DNA from 4 places in the Streptomyces sp. MB09-02B genome. Region 4 is predicted to be linked to each of the others. Evidence: riboswitches for the same ligand, from Rfam matches in the RefSeq annotation. Region 4 holds a riboswitch; each other region holds the start of a gene.

Region 1 (5,004 bases), on a different contig from region 4:
CCAGCACCTGCCCGGCCCGCAGGGCGACCCGTGTGTGCCCCTCCGGGGAGAGATGCAGCCGGTCCAGGTCCCAGGCACGCCGGTCCTGCACCGTCTTCAGCGACCACAGGTCCAGCACGGGGCACCCGTAACGGTCGGCGATGGCCCGCACATGCAGGTTGTACGTCGCGATCTTGCCCCTCAGATGCTTCAGCACCGGCACGTCACGGGTGTCGAACCCGGTCGTCACCATGACCGTGCCGACGGCCGAGGTGAGTCTCACCACCGCCCGCTCGAACCGCTCCGCGACCTCGTCGGGGTCGGTGCCCGGCCTGATGATGTCGTTGCCGCCCGCGCAGAAGGAGATCAGATCGGGGGCGAGCTCCAGCGCCCTCGGCACCTGGTCCTCCACGATCTGGTCGAGGAGCTTCCCCCGCACGGCCAGGTTGGTGTAGTCGAAGTCGCCCTCGGGCAACCGGTCCGCGAGGAGCACCGCGAACCGGTCGGCCCAGCCGACGAACCGCCCGTCGGGCCCCGGGTCGCCGACGCCCTCGGTGAAGCTGTCCCCCAGCGCCACGTACGACCCGATCATTGCTCTGCTGCCATTCGAATCGTCTGTCACATCGGGCCATGATTCACCTTCGCGTGTGACCTACGCGACCGTAATAAGGGCTTGACGGACGGTGAGATAGACCACGTGTCAAGTGTTGGTCAATCCGGAATAGCCAGGCCCCGTCAGTGGAGCCTCCACACCCGGAAGTCCTCGATGCGGAAGTGGCTCCAGGTGGTCCGGAAGGCGAAGTGCCCCCGCGTGTACGGCTCGGGATCACGGTGGTCGAACACGAGCCGGTCGTTGTTCCACCACTGGACCTTCGACCCGTCCGAGACGATCCGCACGCGATGCGGCTCGTTCGCGACGAGCAGCGGCTCGGTGTAGTCGTAGAGCAACGGCCGCACCCCCGCCTCACCCACGTAGCGCCGCATGCGCGTCGTCGTGTTGGTGTTGGCCCCGTACCCGACGTAGTACGTCTTCAGATGGTCGTACTCGGCGAGCGCGCCCCCTCGCGGGGTGGCGAAGAGGTCATCGGGCGAGCGCACGTCGACGGCGTTCCAGAAGTTGTTCAGATCGGACACCCGGTCGTTGACCCCGCCCGCCGATACCGGTGTGGCCGTGTACGCGATGACGTACGGCCCTGCCAGCTCGCGCCTGAACCAGAGCGTGGCCCCGGCCGGTACGTCGACCTCCAGCACACCGCGCGAGGCCGTGACCGTCCCGCCCCGCTCCAACTCCGCGGCCCACTGCCCGAGTCCGTGCCGAAAGTCGTCGGCGGCGATCAGCCGGCCGCGCCGCCGGGGCGTACGGGCGGACGCGGTTCCCGCCGGGGCGACGGCCGCGAGGGCGGCACCGGCGGCGAGCGCTCCGAACGCTCTACGGGTGGTCATACGACGCTCCTTGTTCTCGGTGACGTGCGGCACGCGCCGGCGCTCCTTGTGCAGAAGGGGCGGTAGGCGCAGTAGGGGCAGTAGGGCCGTAGGGGTCCATGGTGCAGAAAGCGCTTGCAGGGATCACTGTGGCCTCGCGCCCGCACGTCTGTCGAGACGTCGATCAGCCATGCCACACGACCGCAACGCGGTGATCACGAAGTCACCACGGCCCGCCCCCACCCACACCCGCCCAATCCCCGGTGCCGGTCCTGGCCCTGTCCTGGTCCTGGTCCTGGCCCTGGTCCGCCCGCCTGCTTTCCGGAAAACGTCGAAGGCCGGACCCCCGGTCATGGTGGGGTCCGGCCTTCGACGGGTGCGGCGGCGTGGATCAGATGCCGACGCCCTTCGAGCGGAGGTACGCCAGCGGGTCGATGTCCGCGCCGTAGTTGGGGCTGGTGCGGATCTCGAAGTGGAGGTGCGGTCCGGTGACGTTGCCGGTCGCGCCCGAGAGGCCTATCTGCTGGCCGCCGCTCACGGACTGACCGGCGGAGACGGAGATCGAGGACAGGTGCGCGTACTGGGCGTAGTAGCCGTCGGCGAGCTTGACGACGACCTGGTTGCCGTACGCGCCGCCCCAGCCGGCCGAGACGACGGTGCCCGCGCCCACGGCCTTGAGGCTGGTCCCGGTCGGGGCCACGAAGTCGACGCCCGTGTGGTAACCGCTGGACCACATGCTGCCGGCGGTCTTGTACGCGGTACCGACGGTCCCGCTCAGGATGGGCCGGCTGAAGCCGGAGGCGTTGGACGACGAGGACTGGCCGCTCGCCGTGGAGGTAGACGCCTGGGTGTCCTTCGACTCCTGCTTCGCGGAACCGGAGGGCTTCGAGGGCTGGGACGGCGTGGAAGACTCGGCGGGCTTCGAGGACTGCGACAGCTGCGGCTTGGACGAGGAGCGCGACGTCTCGCTCGACGCGGCCCTCTCACCGATGGACAGCTTCAGCCCCGGGTGGATGAGCGAGGGGTCGGAGCCGATCGCCGCACGGTTGTCCGAGTACAGCCGCTTCCAGCCACCCTCGACGTCCTGCTCGTCCGCGATCTTCGCGAGGTAGTCGCCGACCTTGACCGAGTAGGTCTTGGGAGCCGCCTTCTTGCCGGCGGTCTTCTCCGCCTGAGCGGCCTTCTCGGCCTGCTCGATCCGGGCGCCCGCCTCGGCCGCCGCCTTCTCGGCGGCGATCGTGGTCGCCTTCTCGGAGACACCGGAAACGGTGGCGCTCGGGGTCGCGGCGTGGGCGCCGGCGGCTCCGATCAGCGGCAGCGCGAGCGCCGCGCCACCGGTCCCGGCGGCGGCTATCGAGCGGGTGAAGCGCTGGGACTTCGGACGGCGGTGCTTACCCTTCGCGGGCATGGCGAATTCCTCTCCGGCGCCTGCGAGGTGAGCTGTCGGGTGCGGACTGGAGATGTCCGGCCGTGCTGGTGCACGGCTTTACCCCTAGCCGTTCCGGAGACCGGAACAGGCGGTGGTTCCTGTGGGTCCCCCGCTCCTGCCGTGGATCGGGTCGGTACGCGGCTCCGGTCGGCGGCAGGATTGGGCGTCCGTCCGGATTGACGCCGAACGTAAGCGACTTGTGCCCACAGAGACAACCATTGGGACTTCCTGTGCGTCTTGCACCCTGATCCTTACCTCAATTCACCATCACGCTCCGTAAAAGACTGGTCTAGCGCGTATTCCAACCTCCCTGGAAATCAGCGCGAATTACGTGGACATGACGGCAACGGAACGTCACGAATATGACGCTGCTCACGCCCCTACGGCCCAGTAGGCTTTATTCCAGGGCTTGTTGGAATTATTGCTTCATTTCGGACAGATCACTCAAGTGCGTCGCAGACGGATAATTGCCGCATCGAAGTCGCCACGTAGCCGCGTCGGCAATCCGTGATGCGCCAGCACGGCACCTCGGTACGTTTCGCCCGTTTCGCGGCACTCATACGACTCCGTCGGATCCAGCCCGCGCAGCCGGAGCGGGGCGAGCGGCTCTCCGTAGTGCTGGGCCTGGAGCCAGGCGAGGACGACGACCTCGTCACCGTGGACGTACTGCACGGCGCTCAGCCCTCCCGTCGGCGGCCGCAGCCGGTACAGGTCGCCGCGCTGCACGACCGGCCGGATCTCCTTGTACAGCTCCACCCACTCCCGGGCCTCGGCAAGCTCCTCCTCGCTCCACTCGGTGAGGTCGCCGCCCACGCCGAGCACGCCGGCCATGGCACTGACGAACCGGAACCGCAGCGAGCTGACCCGCCCGTTGAGCTGGTTGTTCGGGCTGTCGGTGACCCACGCCGCCATGCTCCGGGCCGGATGGATCTGACTGAAGCCGTGTTGGATGGCGAGCCGGTCGAGCGGGTCGGTGTTGTCGGAGGTCCACACCTGGTCCGTCCGCGCCATGACCCCGAGGTCCACTCGGCCGCCACCACCCGAGCACGACTCGAACGCGACCCCGGGGTGCGCGGCCCGCAGCCGGTCCAGCAGGGCGTAGAAGGCGTGCACGTGCTCGACCCACAGCTTCTGCGGATAGGGCTCACCGGGCCAGCCGGCGTCGGTGAAGCAGCGGTTGAAGTCCCACTTCACATAATCGATCGGGGCGCTGGACAGGAGGGTGTCGAGCCGCTGCCAGAGGTATTCCTGGACATCCTCGCGCGCGAGATTGAGCACGAGCTGATTGCGCAGTTCCGTCCGCTTCCGCCCCGTTTGAAACTGTGCCCATTCGGGGTGCGCCCGGTACAGCTCACTGTCCGGATTGACCATTTCCGGCTCGACCCAGATGCCGAACTGCATCCCCAGGGCGTGCACATAGTCGGCGAGCGGCCCGAGCCCCTTCGGGAAACGGTCCGGGTTGGGCGTCCAGTCGCCGAGGCCGGCCCGGTCGCTGGTCCGCGCCCCGAACCAGCCGTCGTCCACCACGAACAGCTCGACCCCGATGGCCGCCGCCCGCCGCGCGAGGGCCCCCTGCTGCTCCTCGGAGATGTCGAACTCGGTGGCCTCCCAGGAGTTGAAGAGCACCGGCCGGTCCTGGTCCGCGTCCGGGATGACGTACGCCCTCTGGTACGCGTGCCAGGCGCGGCTCGCCCCGCCGAGGCCACCATCGCTCCACAGGCCGGCGAAGACAGGCGTGGTGAACGTCCCACCCGTCTCCAGCCTCAGCAGTCCGGACTCGTCGTAGCCGGCGCCCCCGGTGATCTGTACGCGCGCGTCCGGGAGTTGGGCCACCGCGATCCGCCAGGAACCCGACCAGCCCAGGGCGCAGCCGTAGACCTCGCCGCGCTCCTCGGTGGCGTCCGTGTCGAGGGCGACCCAGGGCAGGTGCTGGTGCCCGGTGTGTCCGCGACGGCTGCCGATGACCTTCTCGCCGTAGGTGAGGTCGGCGCGCACGAGCCGGGACTCGGCCGCCCACCGCCCGTGCAGCTGAGAGAGGCGCCAGGTCTCCTCCTCGCGCCGCGGCAGCGTCCAGGTCGCCGAGTCGGCGCGCAGCAGCTCCACCGCAGGTCCCTCGTTGAGGAGGGTCACCCAGCGCTCGACCACGTCGTCGCGCATCCGGTAGTGCAGGGTGA
Region 2 (5,004 bases), on a different contig from region 4:
GGAGACGGGCGAGGCCGACCTCATCCACGACTTCGCCTTCCCCCTCCCCATCTACGCCATCTGCGACCTGCTCGGCGTCCCCCGCGAGGACCAGGACGACTTCCGGGACTGGGCGGGCATGATGATCCGGCACGGCGGCGGCCCGAGGGGCGGTGTCGCGCGCTCGGTCAAGAAGATGCGCGGCTACCTCGCCGACCTCATCCACCGCAAGCGGGAAGGTCTCACCGAGCACGCCGCCCCCGGCGAGGACCTCATCTCCGGCCTCATCCGGGCCTCCGACCACGGCGAGCACCTCACCGAGAACGAGGCCTCGGCGATGGCGTTCATCCTGCTCTTCGCCGGGTTCGAGACGACCGTCAACCTCATCGGGAACGGCACCTACGCCCTGCTCACCCACCCCGAGCAACGCACCCGCCTCCAGGACTCCCTCGCCGCGGGGGAGACCGCGCTGCTCGAAACCGGCGTCGAGGAACTTTTGCGCTACGACGGCCCCGTCGAACTCGCCACCTGGCGCTTCGCGACCGAGCCCCTCACCCTCGGCGGGCAGGACATCGCCGCCGGCGACCCCGTCCTCGTCGTCCTCGCGGCGGCCGACCGCGACCCGGCCCGCTTCGCGGACCCCGACACCCTCGACCTCTCCCGCCGTGACAACCAACACCTCGGCTACGGCCACGGCATCCACTACTGTCTCGGCGCCCCCCTCGCCCGCCTCGAAGGCCAGACCGCGCTGGCGACGCTCCTCACCCGTCTCCCCGACCTTCGACTCGCGGTGGAATCAACGGATTTGAGATGGCGGGGAGGGCTCATCATGCGGGGATTGCGCACGCTTCCGGTGGAATTCACCCCGCGTGGGCGATCCGAAGGCGGCTCGTGAACGGTACGTAGTAGTACCCGGGCAGCCCGTAGCACTACCGCATTCCGCGTAGGAAAGTGACACTCCCTCAAGTCCGTGATCTTCACGTGATCCGCGCTGCATTAACTTGTGACAACTGATCGACTGCCGCTACGTTCACACGTCAGTGCGAAGGGGTCACCCCACACCCTTCGCACGGGTCACTGCTGTCGTGTGAAAGGCAACCGCATGCTCTCCGGGAACGGTCGTCACCGTCGCCCCCGTCAGGCACCCGCCCTCCTCGTCGCGGCCGGAGTGACCGGCTCGGCCATCGCGATCCCCCTGCTCGGCGCCACCGGCGCGAGCGCGGCCGACGGAACCACCTGGGACCAGGTGGCGGAGTGCGAGAGCGGTGGCTTCTGGAGCGCGGACACCGGGAACGGACGCTACGGCGGCCTCCAGCTCACCCAGGCGAACTGGGAGAAGTACGGAGGCCTCGACTACGCGACGAGCGCCGACCAGGCCAGCCGTTCGCAGCAGATAGCCGTCGCCGAGAAGGTGCTCGCCGACCAGGGCGTCGGCGTATGGGCCACCTGCGGCCTGCTCCACAACCTTGGCGGCGACTCCGGTTCGGCCGACGTGAACACGGGCATCGCGGATGACTCGACGAAGTCGGGCAATTCATCTGATTCTTCCGATGCTTCGAGTTCGTCAGATTCGTCTGATTCATCCACTTCGGCCGATAAGGCTGATAAGACCGGTGATGTCGGTGATGCCGACGAGACCGACTCGGCCAAGTCCGTCGACTCGGTCGACTCCGGCGCGTCGGGTGACTCGACCTCCGATGCCGCAGAAGGGTCCAATAAGGCCAAGGCCGGCACGGGTGCCGGCTCCGACTCGGACGGCTCCGCGGACCCCGAGGGCGCAAAATCGGACAAGTCGCCACAGAGTGATGACTCTTCGGTCGACGAGAGCGAGAGCGGCACGGGTCGCCATCGCGGCGCCAGTGCCGACGAGGGCGCCGCAGCCGAGGCGGAGGGCGGCACGGACGCGGCCGAGGGCTCCCGCGCCGCCGACTCCACCCCCTCCGGCCGTCACGCCTCCCGTGGCGGCGACGCGGCCCGGGAGGCCGTGGACGGCGCGTACACCGTCCGCGCGGGCGACAGCCTGACGCGGATCGCCAACTCGCTGGACCTGACCGGCGGGTGGCGCGAGCTGTACGCCGAGAACGAGAGCACGGTCGGAACTGACCCGGACCTTATCCTTCCCGGTCAGACCCTCGAAGTCGGTGCCGAAACGGGCGAAAAGTAGCGAGAGTTCGGGTCACTGTTCGCCCCTGAATGCCCGTTTTGATCTCCGTGGGAGATGAATCACAGACCCCCTGATCGTCTTTGAAATTCGGGCAATCACGTGTTTACGGTCGTGACCGCTCGCCACAGCGGGCCCCTGCGGTCGGTACGCCGAATCCTGCCAACGGCCGCAAGGAACAGTCGTCGCGTCAAGCGCCGTAGGCAGGAGCGGGGGACCCAAGGTAAGTGCCGGGTCCGGTGGTTGCGGCCCTTCGGGGGCGCACGTCCGGAACCGGCTCGGGGTGAAGCCGCGCGACGTGAGCCGAGAGGCGAGCGGGCGCGGCCGGGCAACTCAACCGGCCCGAACCCGACAGCTCACCTCGCAGGCGTCGGTGAGGGGATCTCTCCATGCTGTTTTCCAGCAAGGGCAAGCACCGTCGTCCGTCCAAGGCCGCTCGCGCCATCGCCGTCGCCGGTGTCACCGGCGCCGCGGCGGTCGCCGCCCCGCTGATGGCCGCCGGCAGCGCCTCCGCCGCCACCGCCTCCGAGTGGGACACCGTCGCCCAGTGCGAGTCCGGCGGCAACTGGTCCATCAACACCGGCAACGGCTACTACGGCGGCCTGCAGTTCTCGGCCTCCACCTGGGCCGGCTACGGCGGCACGAAGTACGCCTCCACCGCCGACCAGGCCACCAAGGCGCAGCAGATCGAGATCGCCGAGAAGGTCCTCGCGGGCCAGGGCAAGGGTGCCTGGCCGGTCTGCGGCAAGGGCCTGTCCGGTGCCGCGTACGACGGCGCCGCCGCCTCCTCCGGCTCCTCGAACTCCGGCTCCGCGCAGCAGAACACCCAGGAGAGCACCAAGAAGAGCACCGAGGACACCCGCGCCTCCCGCTCCTCCGAGCGTGCCACCGTCGAGACCCCGACCGGCAAGAAGGTCAAGAAGGGCGACGGCGAGTACAAGGTCGTCAGCGGCGACACCCTCAGCGCCATCGCCGAGAAGAAGAACGTCAAGGGTGGCTGGGAGAAGCTCTTCGAGCTGAACAAGGACATCATCGACGACGCCGACTTCATCTACCCGGGCCAGCAGCTCCACCTGAGCTGACCCCCGGCGCCGGCGACGGCCACCACGCGCCTGCCGCCCCACGGCCGCCCCCACGGCCGGGCAGGCGGGGCGGGTTCGGCTGGGCCGAGAAATTCGGGCCGCTTCCCAGCTGAACCACAGCCCGCTCACATCCGTGTCCTCCATAGTGAAGACCTCGTGAGGGCCGTCCCCCCGTCCCCACGGGCTCCCCGCTCCGGTGCGCATTCCCCCGTACGCACCGGGGCGGGGTTTTTCATGCCCGCCTCTTCCTTCTCTTCCTTCTGTTCACTTTCTGGCCCGCCCCCCTTTGTTCCGCGCTGGAACAATGGGTACGGTCTCTCTGTCCACGGGACGGTCGGTCGGCTGCCGACGAGCCCGGGGCGGTTAGGCTCTAGTCGCAAGGCCCGCGGGCCCCGCACTTCCGCGTCACATCCCATGAAGGAGATGCTCGTGCCGTCCATCGACGTCGTCGTAGCCCGGGAAATCCTCGACTCACGAGGCAACCCCACCGTCGAGGTCGAGGTCGGCCTCGACGACGGCAGCACGGGTCGTGCCGCCGTTCCGTCCGGCGCCTCCACCGGTGCCTTCGAAGCCATCGAGCTGCGTGACGGCGACCCCAACCGCTACCTCGGCAAGGGCGTCGAGAAGGCCGTCCTCGCCGTGATCGAGCAGATCGGCCCGGAGCTCGTCGGCTACGACGCCACCGAGCAGCGCCTCATCGACCAGGCGATGTTCGACCTGGACGCCACCGACAACAAGGGCTCCCTCGGCGCCAACGCCATCCTCGGCGTCTCCCTCGCCGTCGCCCACGCCGCCTCCGAGGCCAGCGACCTCCCGCTCTTCCGCTACCTGGGCGGCCCGAACGCGCACCTGCTGCCCGTTCCGATGATGAACATCCTGAACGGCGGCTCGCACGCCGACTCCAACGTGGACATCCAGGAGTTCATGATCGCCCCCATCGGCGCGGAGTCCTTCTCCGAGGCCCTGCGCTGGGGCGCCGAGGTCTACCACACCCTCAAGAAGGTGCTGAAGACCAAGGGCCTGTCCACCGGCCTCGGCGACGAGGGCGGCTTCGCCCCGAACCTGGAGTCCAACCGCGCCGCCCTGGACCTCATCCTGGAGGCCATCAAGGAGGCCGGTTACACCCCCGGCGAGCAGATCGCCCTCGCCCTCGACGTCGCCGCCTCCGAGTTCTACAAGGACGGCGTCTACACCTTCGAGGGCAAGGAGCGCTCCGCCGCCGAGATGACGGAGTACTACGCCGACCTCGTCGCGTCGTACCCGCTCGTCTCCATCGAGGACCCGCTGTTCGAGGACGACTGGGCGGGCTGGAACACCATCACCGAGAAGCTGGGCGACAAGGTCCAGATCGTCGGCGACGACCTCTTCGTCACCAACCCCGAGCGTCTCGCCCGCGGCATCGAGGAGGGCTCCGCCAACGCCCTGCTGGTCAAGGTCAACCAGATCGGTTCGCTGACCGAGACCCTGGACGCCGTCGAGCTGGCCCAGCGCAACGGCTTCAAGTGCATGATGTCCCACCGCTCCGGCGAGACCGAGGACGTCACCATCGCCGACCTCGCCGTCGCCGTGAACTGCGGTCAGATCAAGACCGGCGCCCCGGCCCGCTCGGACCGCGTCGCCAAGTACAACCAGCTGCTGCGCATCGAGGAGATCCTCGACGACGCCGCGGTCTACGCCGGCCGCTCGGCCTTCCCCCGCTTCAAGGGCTGACCCGTACAGGGTTAAGGCTTAGCCAGTCGTACGTCCCCGTACCGGTCCCGTACCGTGTGCGGGGACGTACGC
Region 3 (5,004 bases), on a different contig from region 4:
CACCTCCTCGTCTAGCCCACTCGGCCCCGTCGGCTCGCCCCGCCGCCCACCCCCGGAAACCCTGTACCCGTGGGGCAGCGAGAGGGTGCGGAGGTCATGCGGGAGCCGGGTGGGCGGCGGTTCTCGTACGCCCGCACGCTCGCCCGCGCCCTTCCCGTGCTGCTGATCGCCGTCGGCCTCTTCTACGACCACTTCACCCCGCGCGAGTTCACCGCGGTCCCCTTCTTCACCGCCGCGCCCCTGGTGGCGGCCCCGCTCTTCTCGCTGCCCGGCACGGTGATCGTCGGCGTCGCGTCCGGGGCCGGCATCACCGCCGTGCGCCTCTACTACGACGACGCGGGTCATGAGGACGCGATCACCGAGATCGCCACGGTGGCCACCGTCGCCGTACTGGCCGTACTGATCAACCGCCTCGTCCGCCGCAGTGACGCCCGGCTCGCCACCGCCCGGGAGATCGCCGAGGCGGCGCAGCGGGCGGTACTGCCGGTGCCGCAGGAGCGGATCGGCGGGCTGGAGATCGCCGCGCGGTACGAGGCCGCGCAGGCCGGGGCGTCGATCGGCGGCGATCTGTACGCGGTGCAGGACTCGCCCCACGGCGTCCGGCTGATCGTCGGCGACGTGCGCGGCAAGGGGCTGGGGGCGGTGTCGGCGGTGGCGGTGCTGATCGGTGCGTTCCGGGAGGCGGCCGAGCAGGAGGCGACGCTCGAAGCGGTGGCCCAGCGGCTGGAACGGGCGCTGGCCCGGGAAGGGACACGGCGGGAGGCGGCGCGGCGGGACGCGGCGGTGGAGTTCGAGGGGTTCGTGACGGCCGTGCTCGCGGAGTTCCCGCACGGCGCGGGCCGCGCCCGGATCGTCAACCGGGGCCACCCCTCGCCCCTGCTGCTGCACGCCGACGGCACGCTGTGCACCCTGGACGCCCCGCAGCCCGCCCTGCCGCTCGGCATGGACGACCTGGGCAGCTGGCCCGACCGCGCCGAGGAGACGGGGTTCCCGCCCGGCGCCATGCTGCTCTTCTACACCGACGGCCTCTCCGAGGCGCGGAACGCCCACGGTGTCTTCTACGACCCGGCCGCGCGCCTCTCGGGACGTACCTTCACCGCCCCGGGCGCCCTGTTGACGACCCTCGCGGAGGAGGTGCGCCTGCACACGGGCGACCGCACCACGGACGACATGGCCCTCCTCGCGGTCCGCCGCCCCTGAAATGTGGCAGTCCGGCGGCCCTGCCGTGGAGATGTCACCGAGCGTGTCCGCCCCACCGTTCTCCGTAGAGGAACTGACGCCACGTCAGGGCAACTGTTACTCGCGAGTCAAGGTCAACTCGCCCGTTTTCGGCCCCTCATGCCCCGTAAAGTCCAGCGCGCAGACCGGAACGATCATGCAGAACAGCTTGGAATGAAGTACACGCGTCTATTAACGTTCGATAACGCAGCGCGGTCGTCCCAGCCGTCACAAGAGACGGCTCCGTGCTCACGCGCCGAATCCCGCAAGGGAACCGGGGAACCACCACCCTGGGGTGAATCGCACGGAAACCGCCGTGGCAGTACGCACGACCGGTTTACGCGCGTAGGAGACCTTCCTGCTCCGAACCCGTCAGCTAACCCGGTAGGCGAGAAGGAAGGAAGGAGTACGCCCACGTGGCGTCGAACCGGTCTGCGACCGAAGCCCCGTTCGTGCCGGCCCAACGTGACGGCGAGAGCCAGACGTTCGGCTACGGCAGCTACAACAGCGACAACGAGGGCCCCTGGCAGGAGTGGAATCCGAACGAGGAGACCCTTCGCCCCGCTCGCGGTCGGCACCGCGTCGCCAAGAAGACCGGCGTACTCGCCCGTAACGGACTGGCCCGTAGCTCCACGGTGCTCGGCGTCGGTGTCATAGCCGCCGTCAGCGGGGCCGGGATGGCCAGCGCGCAGTCCGGCAAGGCCCCGGTCTCCATATCGATGCCCGACATGCCGAACGTCGGCTCGGTCTTCGAGGACGAGGCCGACGAGCCGGAGCCCGAGGCCTCCAGGACCCCGCTCAGCAGCGCCGGTCTGACCGCCGCCGAGACCGAACAGGGCACCGCGGACGCCGGCGAGGCGCTGCGCGCCCGCATCATGGCGCAGGCCGAGTCCCAGCAGGACGCCTTCGACAAGGCCGCCGCCGAGGCCGCGCAGACCGCCGCCGCGGACAAGGCCGCCGAGCAGGCCGCCAAGGAGAAGAGGGAAGCCGAGGCCAAGGAGGCCGCCGCCAAGAAGAAGGCGGAGGAGGAGGCCGCGGAGAAGAAGGAAGCCGAGCGCCTGGCCGCCCTGGCCAAGCAGTTCGCCCTCCCCACCTCCTCGTACACCCTCACCTCCACCTTCGGTCAGGCCGGCCCGTACTGGTCCTCCGGCTACCACACCGGCCTCGACTTCGCGGCCCCCACCGGCACGCTCATCAAGGCCGTCCACAGCGGCACCATCACGCAGGCCGGCTACGAGGGTTCCTACGGCTACAAGACCGTCCTCACCCTCGATGACGGCACCGAGATCTGGTACGCCCACCAGTCCTCCATCGGCGTCAGCGTCGGCCAGAAGGTCGCCACCGGCGACGTCATCGGCCGCGTCGGCGCCACCGGCAACGTCACGGGCGCCCACCTCCACATGGAGGTCCACCCCGGCGGCGCCAGCAGCGGCATCGACCCGGCGGCCTGGCTCCGCAGCAAGGGCCTCAACCCGTAACCACCGGCACCCGCCCCGGAAGCAACGACGCCGCGTACGCCCATGGGCCTGCGCGGCGTTCGTCCTTGTTCCCCGGGACCGGGACTGCGCTGGACTTCCGCCGGGCCCCTGGGTTCCTGGGTCCTGGGGTCCTTGGGTCCCCCGGCCCCCGCGCCCCCTGGGCCTCGGAGACCTCCCAGGGCTTCCGGAGAACTCCCCTGCAGAAGGGACGGCAGGCAGACATGGCGAAGAGCGCACTTCTCGTGATGGACGTCCAACGGGACGTCGTGGCCATCGCGGACGACGGTTCCGGATATCTGCCGCGCCTGCGCAGGGCGATCGACGGAGCCCGGGTGGCCGAGATCCCCGTGATCTACGTCGTGATGGGGCTACGGCCGGGCGCTCCGGAGATCAGCCCGCGCAACAAGGTGATGGCGAACGTCGTGCGGACCGGCCTGTTCACCGAGGGCGAGCCCGGCACCGAGATCCATGACGATGTCGCGCCCCGCGAGGGGGAGGTCGTGGTCACCAAGAGACGGGGGAGCGCGTTCTCGGGCAGCGACCTCGACCTGGTGCTCAGGGCCCGCGACATCGACAGCCTCGTCCTCACGGGCATCGCCACCAGCGCCGTGGTGCTGTCCACCCTGTGGCACGCCGTCGACCTGGACTTCGGCCTCACGGTCCTGGCGGACGCCTGCCTCGACCTCGACCCAGAGGTCCACACGATGCTCACCGAGAAGCTGTTCCCGCAGTGGGCCGAAGTCCTGACGGTCGAGGACTGGCTCACAGCCATCGCACCGCGCTAGAGGGTGCCCCGAACGACGGCGCGCGAGCGCTAGTACCGATAGGGGTTGTTCACGGGATACGCCGCGCCCCCGTACCCCACAGCCTGCGAGTACGCAGACCCGTGCCCCCCAAACACGCCGGACCCGGACCCGGACCCGGACCCGTACCCGTGCCCGTATCCGTGCCCGTATCCGGACCTGTACGTCGCCCTGACCTCGCGCCCCGCGTAGCCCATGGCCGGCCGAGCCAACTCGCGCCTCCGCCACAGCTCGAACAGCAACTCCCGCTCCCGCAGCGCGAAGTCACCCCCCGCCCGTCCCCGCAACCCCCGGTACCGATGGAAGGCCAGCTTCGTCGCGTACACCTCGTACTCCGCGATCGACCGGGCCCCCGCCTTCCCGAAGTGGTGCGCCGCATACTCCCGCGCCACCCGCCGGGCCCGCATCGACCCCAGCACAGACGGCTCGACCGGCGTCAGCCACCCCGCGGCCGCATACGCCGGCAACGCCTCCCGCACGATCCGCAACTCCCGCTGCCGAGCCCAGATCACCCACCACGTCAGCAACCCGAACGCCGGCACCATGAACCCCGCGTACACCGCGAAGAACCCGTACTCCCCGAACGTCGCCGACCCGTTCCAGACCGAGTGCATCCCCATGGCGAGCAGCAGTCCGCCCACCGGTACGAGCACCCGCCGCCCCCGCTGCCACTCCGCGGCGAACGCCGCCACCCCGAACCCGATCCCCGTCAGTACGGTGAACAGGGGATGCGCGAACGGCGACATGATCACCCGCACGAAGAACGTGGCCGCGGTGACCGACGCGAGGCCGCTCCCCCCGCTGAGCTGGTCCGTCCCGAACGCGGTCCCCAGGTACAGGATGTTCTCGGTGAACGCGAATCCCGTCGCGGTGAAACCGGCGATCACCACCCCGTCCACGACCCCGGTGAAGTCCCGTCTCCTGAACAGGAAGACGAGTAGGACGGCGGCGGCCTTGGCGGTCTCCTCGACCACGGGGGCTATGACGGTGGCCCCCACGGTGTCGGCGTGCGAGGGGTCGGCCGTGGCCGTCGCTATCCACCGTGTCGCGAAGCTGTTCGCCACGATGGCGATCAGCGCCGCCGCACACGCCCCCCAGGCGAACGCGAACACCAGGTTCCGCCAGGGTCCGGGCTCCACCCGGTCCAGCCACCGGAACGCCGTCATCAGCAGTGGCACGGGGAGCACCGCGAGCCCCAGCCCGACGAGGAACCCCTCCGTGCCGGTCTGTTCGCGGACGAGCGCGAGGATGACGAGCCCGGAGACCGCGAGCAGTCCTATCAGCGCCCCGTATCTGACGCTCTTCCGCTGCCACCAGCGGGTGGGCCTGAAGACATACCCATCGGTGGGACCGCCGGGTTGCGTCGGGTAGGGGGAACTGGTGGCCATTGCATTGACCCTAACGAGGGACGGGCACCGCCCGCGACGGCGCGTGGTACGCCCCGCCGGGCGGTGAAGGCAAGTCGTCAGGCGCCTGTGGGGGGCAGTTCGGACTGCGGCTTCTGC
Region 4 (5,004 bases):
GAAGGCGACCTCGGCCTCGTCGGCGGGTGCGGACGCGGGCATTCCGTCGGCGCCGATGCGGTCGTAGCGTACGGTGGCGATGAACTCGCCGCCGACGGTGGCGGCGAGGCCCACCCGGTCCACGAAGTCGTGGTGCGTGAAGCGGTGGACGTCCTTGGCGGACAGGCGAGGGTACGGCGCGAAGAAGCGGTAGTACTTCGACTCGTCCGAGACCTGCTCGTAGAAGCTGACGAGACGCTCGGCGTCATCAACGGTGATGGGCCTGATGCGTGCGGTGCCGCCGTCGCGCAGCACCACGTCGGCCTCCCAGTGGGCGGGGTACTCGTGCCGGTCCGACGAGGTCTGCATGGGCCCCAGAGTACGGCTCGCGTCCGACAACGGCGCGGGGCAGTCTGGGGACGCACAACAGAAGCACAACAGAGGCGTGACAGCCGGTTCGTGGTCAGGCCGTGGGCCCCGTTCCGGTGCGTCGCCCCCTATGGGAAACTGGTCTAGACAACCCGGTCTAGACCTCTCTTGCAGCACCCGAGACACCTGAAGGGCAGCATCACATGGCTGAGCGCCGCGTCAACGTCGGCTGGGCCGAGGGCCTCCACGCCCGACCCGCATCCATCTTCGTCCGGGCCACCACGGCCTCCGGTATCCCCGTGACGATCGCCAAGGCCGACGGCAACCCCGTCAACGCGGCCTCCATGCTCGCGGTCCTGGGCCTCGGCGCCCAGGGCGGCGAGGAGATCGTGCTCGCCTCCGACGCCGACGGCGCGGACGCCGCGCTCGACCGTCTGGCGAAGCTCGTCGCCGAGGGGCTCGAAGAACTCCCCGAGACGGTCTGAGCGACCGGGTAACCGAAGCGGAAAGGCCTGAAAAAGCCGCCCCGCGCACACACCGAAGGGCTCGTCCGATTTATCGGGCGGGCCCTTCGCATTTACATCCGGTTTCCGTTGTGCGGGCAGCAGGAAAAATGCCCCTCGGAATTCTTCCCTCTTTGTATACGGCGCCCGTGTTAATGCCGCAGGCTCTGCATGTTTACGGGGTGTTGCGAAGTCCTCACACGCTCCGGGCGCTCCGCCCCGCCGGGCCCGGCCGGAAAGCGGAGCCGGTGCGCGGCGGTGGCCCGCTCGGTGTGCAGGGACGTGATCGTCCGGGCCCGGTCGCTGTCGCCGCGCGCGACCGCGTCCACGATGCCGCCGTGCTCCGCCCAGGACTCCACGGGGTCGGAGGGCGCCTCGACCGCGTACATCCAGGCGATCTTGTGCCGCAGCTGGCCGAGTGTCGAGGTCAGGGCGGGGCTGCCCGAGGCCTGTGCGAGCGTCTCGTGGAACCAGCCGCCCAGGGAGCGCAGATCCTCGCTGTTGCCCCTCCTGGCCCGCTCCTGGCCCAGCCTGACCAGACCCCGCAACACCTTGAGGTGCGCCTCCGTACGGCGCTGCGCGGCGCGGGCGGCGCCCAGGGGCTCCAGCAGCATGCGCATCTCCAGCAGGTCGGCGGCCTCCTGCTCGGTCGGCTCGGCGACGCACGCGCCCGCGTGCCGGCGGGTCACCACGAAGCCCTCGGCCTCCAGCGTGCGCAGCGCCTCGCGCACGGGCACCCGGCTGACGCCGTAGCGGCGGGCGAGCAGTTCCTCGGTGAGCCGGCTGCCGCGCTCGTAGACACCCGCGACGATGTCATCACGGATCGCCGTGCATACCGAGTGCGCCGGAATACGCATGACCGACCTCCGCCTTAATCCCCGTGAAACGTCGATGATTGACGTGTGTTCCAGCGACTCTATTGCAGCGGAGCGGAATTTCCGATGGCGGACCGGAATCCAGGGATATTTTTTGGACAGGAGGTGCGTCACAAGGTGGTTCGTAGAACGAGGAAAGCCCCGGCTCGGTGAGCCGGGGCCTCCAGGAAGCGTGGGTGCGCGTCAGACGTTCACGCCGTGCGAGCGCAGGTACGCGGCGGGGTCGATGTCCGAGCCGTACTCGGCGGTCGACCGGGCCTCGAAGTGCAGGTGCGCCCCGGTGACGTTGCCGGTCGCCCCGGAGAGGCCTATCTGCTGGCCGGGGGTGACCGTCTGGCCGACGGAGACGCCGATGGACGACAGGTGGCCGTACTGGGTGTACGTGCCGTCGTTCATCTTGATGACGATGTTGTTGCCGTAGGCACCGCCCCAGCCCGCCTCGACGACGGTGCCGGATCCGACCGCGAGGACGGCGGTGCCGGAGGCGGCGTGGAAGTCGACGCCGGTGTGGCTGCCGGAGGACCAGACGGCGCCGCCGGCCTTGTAGCCGGTGGAGATGTAGGAGCCGCTGATGGGGGCGACGTAGGCGTTGAGGCGCTCGCGCTCGGCCGCGCGTGCGGCACGGGCCTTGATCTCCTCGCGCTCCTTGGCGGCGGCACGTTCCTGCTCGGCCTTCTCGGCGGCGGCCTTCCTGGCCTCCTCCTGCGCCTTCTTCTTGACGGCGGCCACCTCGGCGGCCTGCTCCTGGGCGGCGGCCTGGGCGTCGACCTGGTCGGCGACCGTGTCGCCGAGGGTGATGATCTGGTTCAGACCGGTCTGCTCGACGGCGGGCTCCTCCGCTGCGAGCGCGGGGCCGGCGAGGGTACCGAAGACACCGGTGGTGGTGAGAGCGGCCACGCCCACGTTCCTCGTGGTCGTGCGCTGCACACGGCTGGGACGGCGGTGCTTCCCGGGGGCGCGGGTGAACGCCATGAAGTGGCTGGTCCTTTCCTTCCTTCTCGCCTACCGGGTTAGCTGACGGGTTCGGAGCAGGAAGGTCTCCTACGGCTACCCCTCGTTTCGCGTCGCTCGCGAAGGGCACCCGATTCACCCCAGGGACTTCGGTGGGTCCCCGGCTCCCCTGGCTCGCGCCATGGGGACTCGGCGATGACTGTCCGGTGCCGCGGCTGCGGCGAACTTCTGACGAACAGCCGGACTGACGCTAAGTGGGCCGTCTTCGAAATAACAAACGGATCACAGGATTTGTTAACTACGCCACAGGTCAGACACACAACCTCCGCCATCAATACGGACAAACAGGGGCCCTGGTGACTCTTCCGTCACCAGGGCCCACTGACACGCGTCCGTACGGTCGTTCCCCTACTCGGCCGGGACGACGGTGACTTCACCGATTCCGAGGGCCCTGACCGGCTCCTCGATCTGCGCGGCGTCCCCGACGAGAACGGTCACCAGACGGTCCACCGGGAAGGCGCTCGCGGCCGCCGCGGTGGCCTCCACGGTGCCGGTGGCGGCGAGTTGGCGGTACAGCGTCGACTGGTAGTCGTCCGGCAGGTACTGCTCGACCTGGTCGGCCAGCGTGCTCGCCACGGCCGCGGCCGTCTCGAACTTGAGCGGGGCGACCCCGACGAGGTTCTGCACCGCGATGTCGCGTTCGGCGTCGGTCAGGCCCTCGGCGGCGAGGGTGCGCAGCACCGTCCACAGGTCGTCCAGCGCCGGCCCGGTGTTGGGGGTGTCGACGGAGCCGCTGACGGCGAGCATCGCGATGCCCGAACCGTCGGGCGCGGCCCGCAGCACCTGGCCGAACGCCCGCACGCCGTAGGTGTAGCCCTTCTCCTCGCGCAGGACGCGGTCCAGGCGCGAGGTGAGGGTGCCGCCGAGGCAGTAGGTGCCGAGCACCTGCGCCGGCCACACACGGTCGTGCCGGTCGGCGCCCACCCGGCCGATGAGCAACTGGGTCTGCACGGAACCGGGGCGGTCCACGATGATCACGCGCCCGGTGTCGTCGGCGCTCACCGATGGCACGGGTCGCGGCGCGGCCGGCGAGCCGGTCCAGGCGCCCAGGGTGTCGCCGAGCAGCGCGTCGAGGTCGACCCCCGTGAGGTCGCCCACGACCACGGCGGTGGCCGTCGCGGGGCGCACGTGCCGCTCGTAGAAGGCGCGTACGGCCGCGGAGTCGATGCCCTCGACGGTCTCCTCGGTGCCCTGGCGGGGCCGTGACATACGGGAGGTGGCCGGGAACAGCTGCTTGGAGAGCTCCTTGGCGGCCCGGCGGCCCGGGTTGGCCGTCTCGTGCGGGATCTCGTCGAGCCGGTTGGCCACCAGCCGCTCGATCTCGGCGTCCTCGAACGCGGGGGCCCGCAGGGCGTCGGCGAGGAGGCCGAGGGCCTTCTCCAGTCGCGACACCGGCACTTCGAGGGACAGGCGTACGCCGGGGTGGTCGGCGTGCGAGTCGAGGGTGGCGCCGCACCGCTCCAGCTCGGCGGCGAACTCCTCGGCCGTGTGCTTGTCGGTGCCCTCGGAGAAGGCCCTGGTCATGATGGTGGCGACACCCTCGATGCCGGCGGGCTCGGCGTCCAGGGGCGCGTCGAGGAGCACCTCGACGGCGACGACCTGCTGGCCGGGGCGGTGGCAACGCAACACGGTCATGCCGTTGTCCAGGGTGCCGCGCTCGGGCGCCGGGAACGCCCAGGGCCTGGCCTCGCCGGCCTGGGGCTGCGGGTGGAAGTCCATGGTCGCGAGCTCGGTCACTTCGCCGACTCCTCGGTCTCGTCGGTGGTTCCGGCGGCCTCGGCCGCGGTGGTCTCCTCTTGGGCGCCCTCTTCGGCGTCCTCTTCGCCGGCGACGGGCTCGTAGACGAGCACCGCGCGGTTGTCGGGCCTCAGGCGCGCCTTGGCGATCTCCTGGACCTCGTCGGCCGTCACCTCCAGGACCCGGTCGACGGCCGTCAGGGCGAGCTTGGGGTCGCCGAACAGGACCGCGTACCGGCACAGTTCGTCGGCGCGGCCCGCGACCGTGCCGAGCCGGTCCAGCCACTCGCGCTCCAACTGGGCCTGGGCGCGCTCCATCTCCTCGGCCGTGGGACCCTCGGCGGCGAACCGGGCGAGCTCCTCGTCGACGGCGGCCTCGATGACGGGCACCTCGACGTCGCCGGAGGTCTTCACGTCCAGCCACGCCATGGAGGGCGCGCCGGCCAGCCGCAGCAGACCGAAGCCTGCCGTCACGGCCGTACGGTCGCGGCGGACGAGCCGGTTGTAGAGGCGGGAGGACTCGCCGCCGCC

What was found. Region 4 has a riboswitch for cyclic di-AMP ahead of P1P70_RS11680 (M23 family metallopeptidase). Riboswitches for the same ligand answer to the same signal wherever they lie in the genome.
Region 1: linked by a shared signal. The riboswitch ahead of P1P70_RS05620 (M23 family metallopeptidase) and the one ahead of P1P70_RS11680 (M23 family metallopeptidase) in region 4 are both predicted to bind cyclic di-AMP.
Region 2: linked by a shared signal. The riboswitch ahead of P1P70_RS26935 (transglycosylase family protein) and the one ahead of P1P70_RS11680 (M23 family metallopeptidase) in region 4 are both predicted to bind cyclic di-AMP.
Region 3: linked by a shared signal. The riboswitch ahead of P1P70_RS38250 (M23 family metallopeptidase) and the one ahead of P1P70_RS11680 (M23 family metallopeptidase) in region 4 are both predicted to bind cyclic di-AMP.

The regions. Positions count from the first base shown of each region.
Region 1 covers NZ_JARGEE010000021.1:33,308-38,311, reverse strand. The annotation lists gene P1P70_RS05630 (SGNH/GDSL hydrolase family protein) at 1-571, opposite strand, end outside; gene P1P70_RS05625 (DUF6250 domain-containing protein) at 715-1,422, opposite strand; gene P1P70_RS05620 (M23 family metallopeptidase) at 1,793-2,809, opposite strand; cyclic di-AMP (ydaO/yuaA leader) riboswitch at 2,814-2,972, opposite strand; gene P1P70_RS05615 (alpha-galactosidase) at 3,275-5,004, opposite strand, start outside.
Region 2 covers NZ_JARGEE010000220.1:9,847-14,850, reverse strand. The annotation lists partial or broken gene P1P70_RS26945 (cytochrome P450 family protein) at 1-874, shown strand, start outside; gene P1P70_RS26940 (transglycosylase family protein) at 1,082-2,143, shown strand; cyclic di-AMP (ydaO/yuaA leader) riboswitch at 2,326-2,525, shown strand; gene P1P70_RS26935 (transglycosylase family protein) at 2,530-3,222, shown strand; gene eno (phosphopyruvate hydratase) at 3,652-4,932, shown strand.
Region 3 covers NZ_JARGEE010000474.1:8-5,011, forward strand. The annotation lists gene P1P70_RS38245 (PP2C family protein-serine/threonine phosphatase) at 97-1,200, shown strand; cyclic di-AMP (ydaO/yuaA leader) riboswitch at 1,463-1,624, shown strand; gene P1P70_RS38250 (M23 family metallopeptidase) at 1,635-2,696, shown strand; gene P1P70_RS38255 (cysteine hydrolase) at 2,918-3,481, shown strand; gene P1P70_RS38260 (PrsW family intramembrane metalloprotease) at 3,511-4,887, opposite strand; gene trmB (tRNA (guanosine(46)-N7)-methyltransferase TrmB) at 4,965-5,004, opposite strand, start outside.
Region 4 covers NZ_JARGEE010000059.1:17,808-22,811, forward strand. The annotation lists gene P1P70_RS11665 (GNAT family N-acetyltransferase) at 1-348, opposite strand, end outside; gene P1P70_RS11670 (HPr family phosphocarrier protein) at 552-833, shown strand; gene P1P70_RS11675 (GntR family transcriptional regulator) at 1,004-1,708, opposite strand; gene P1P70_RS11680 (M23 family metallopeptidase) at 1,910-2,698, opposite strand; cyclic di-AMP (ydaO/yuaA leader) riboswitch at 2,711-2,882, opposite strand; gene P1P70_RS11685 (pitrilysin family protein) at 3,086-4,474, opposite strand; gene P1P70_RS11690 (pitrilysin family protein) at 4,471-5,004, opposite strand, start outside.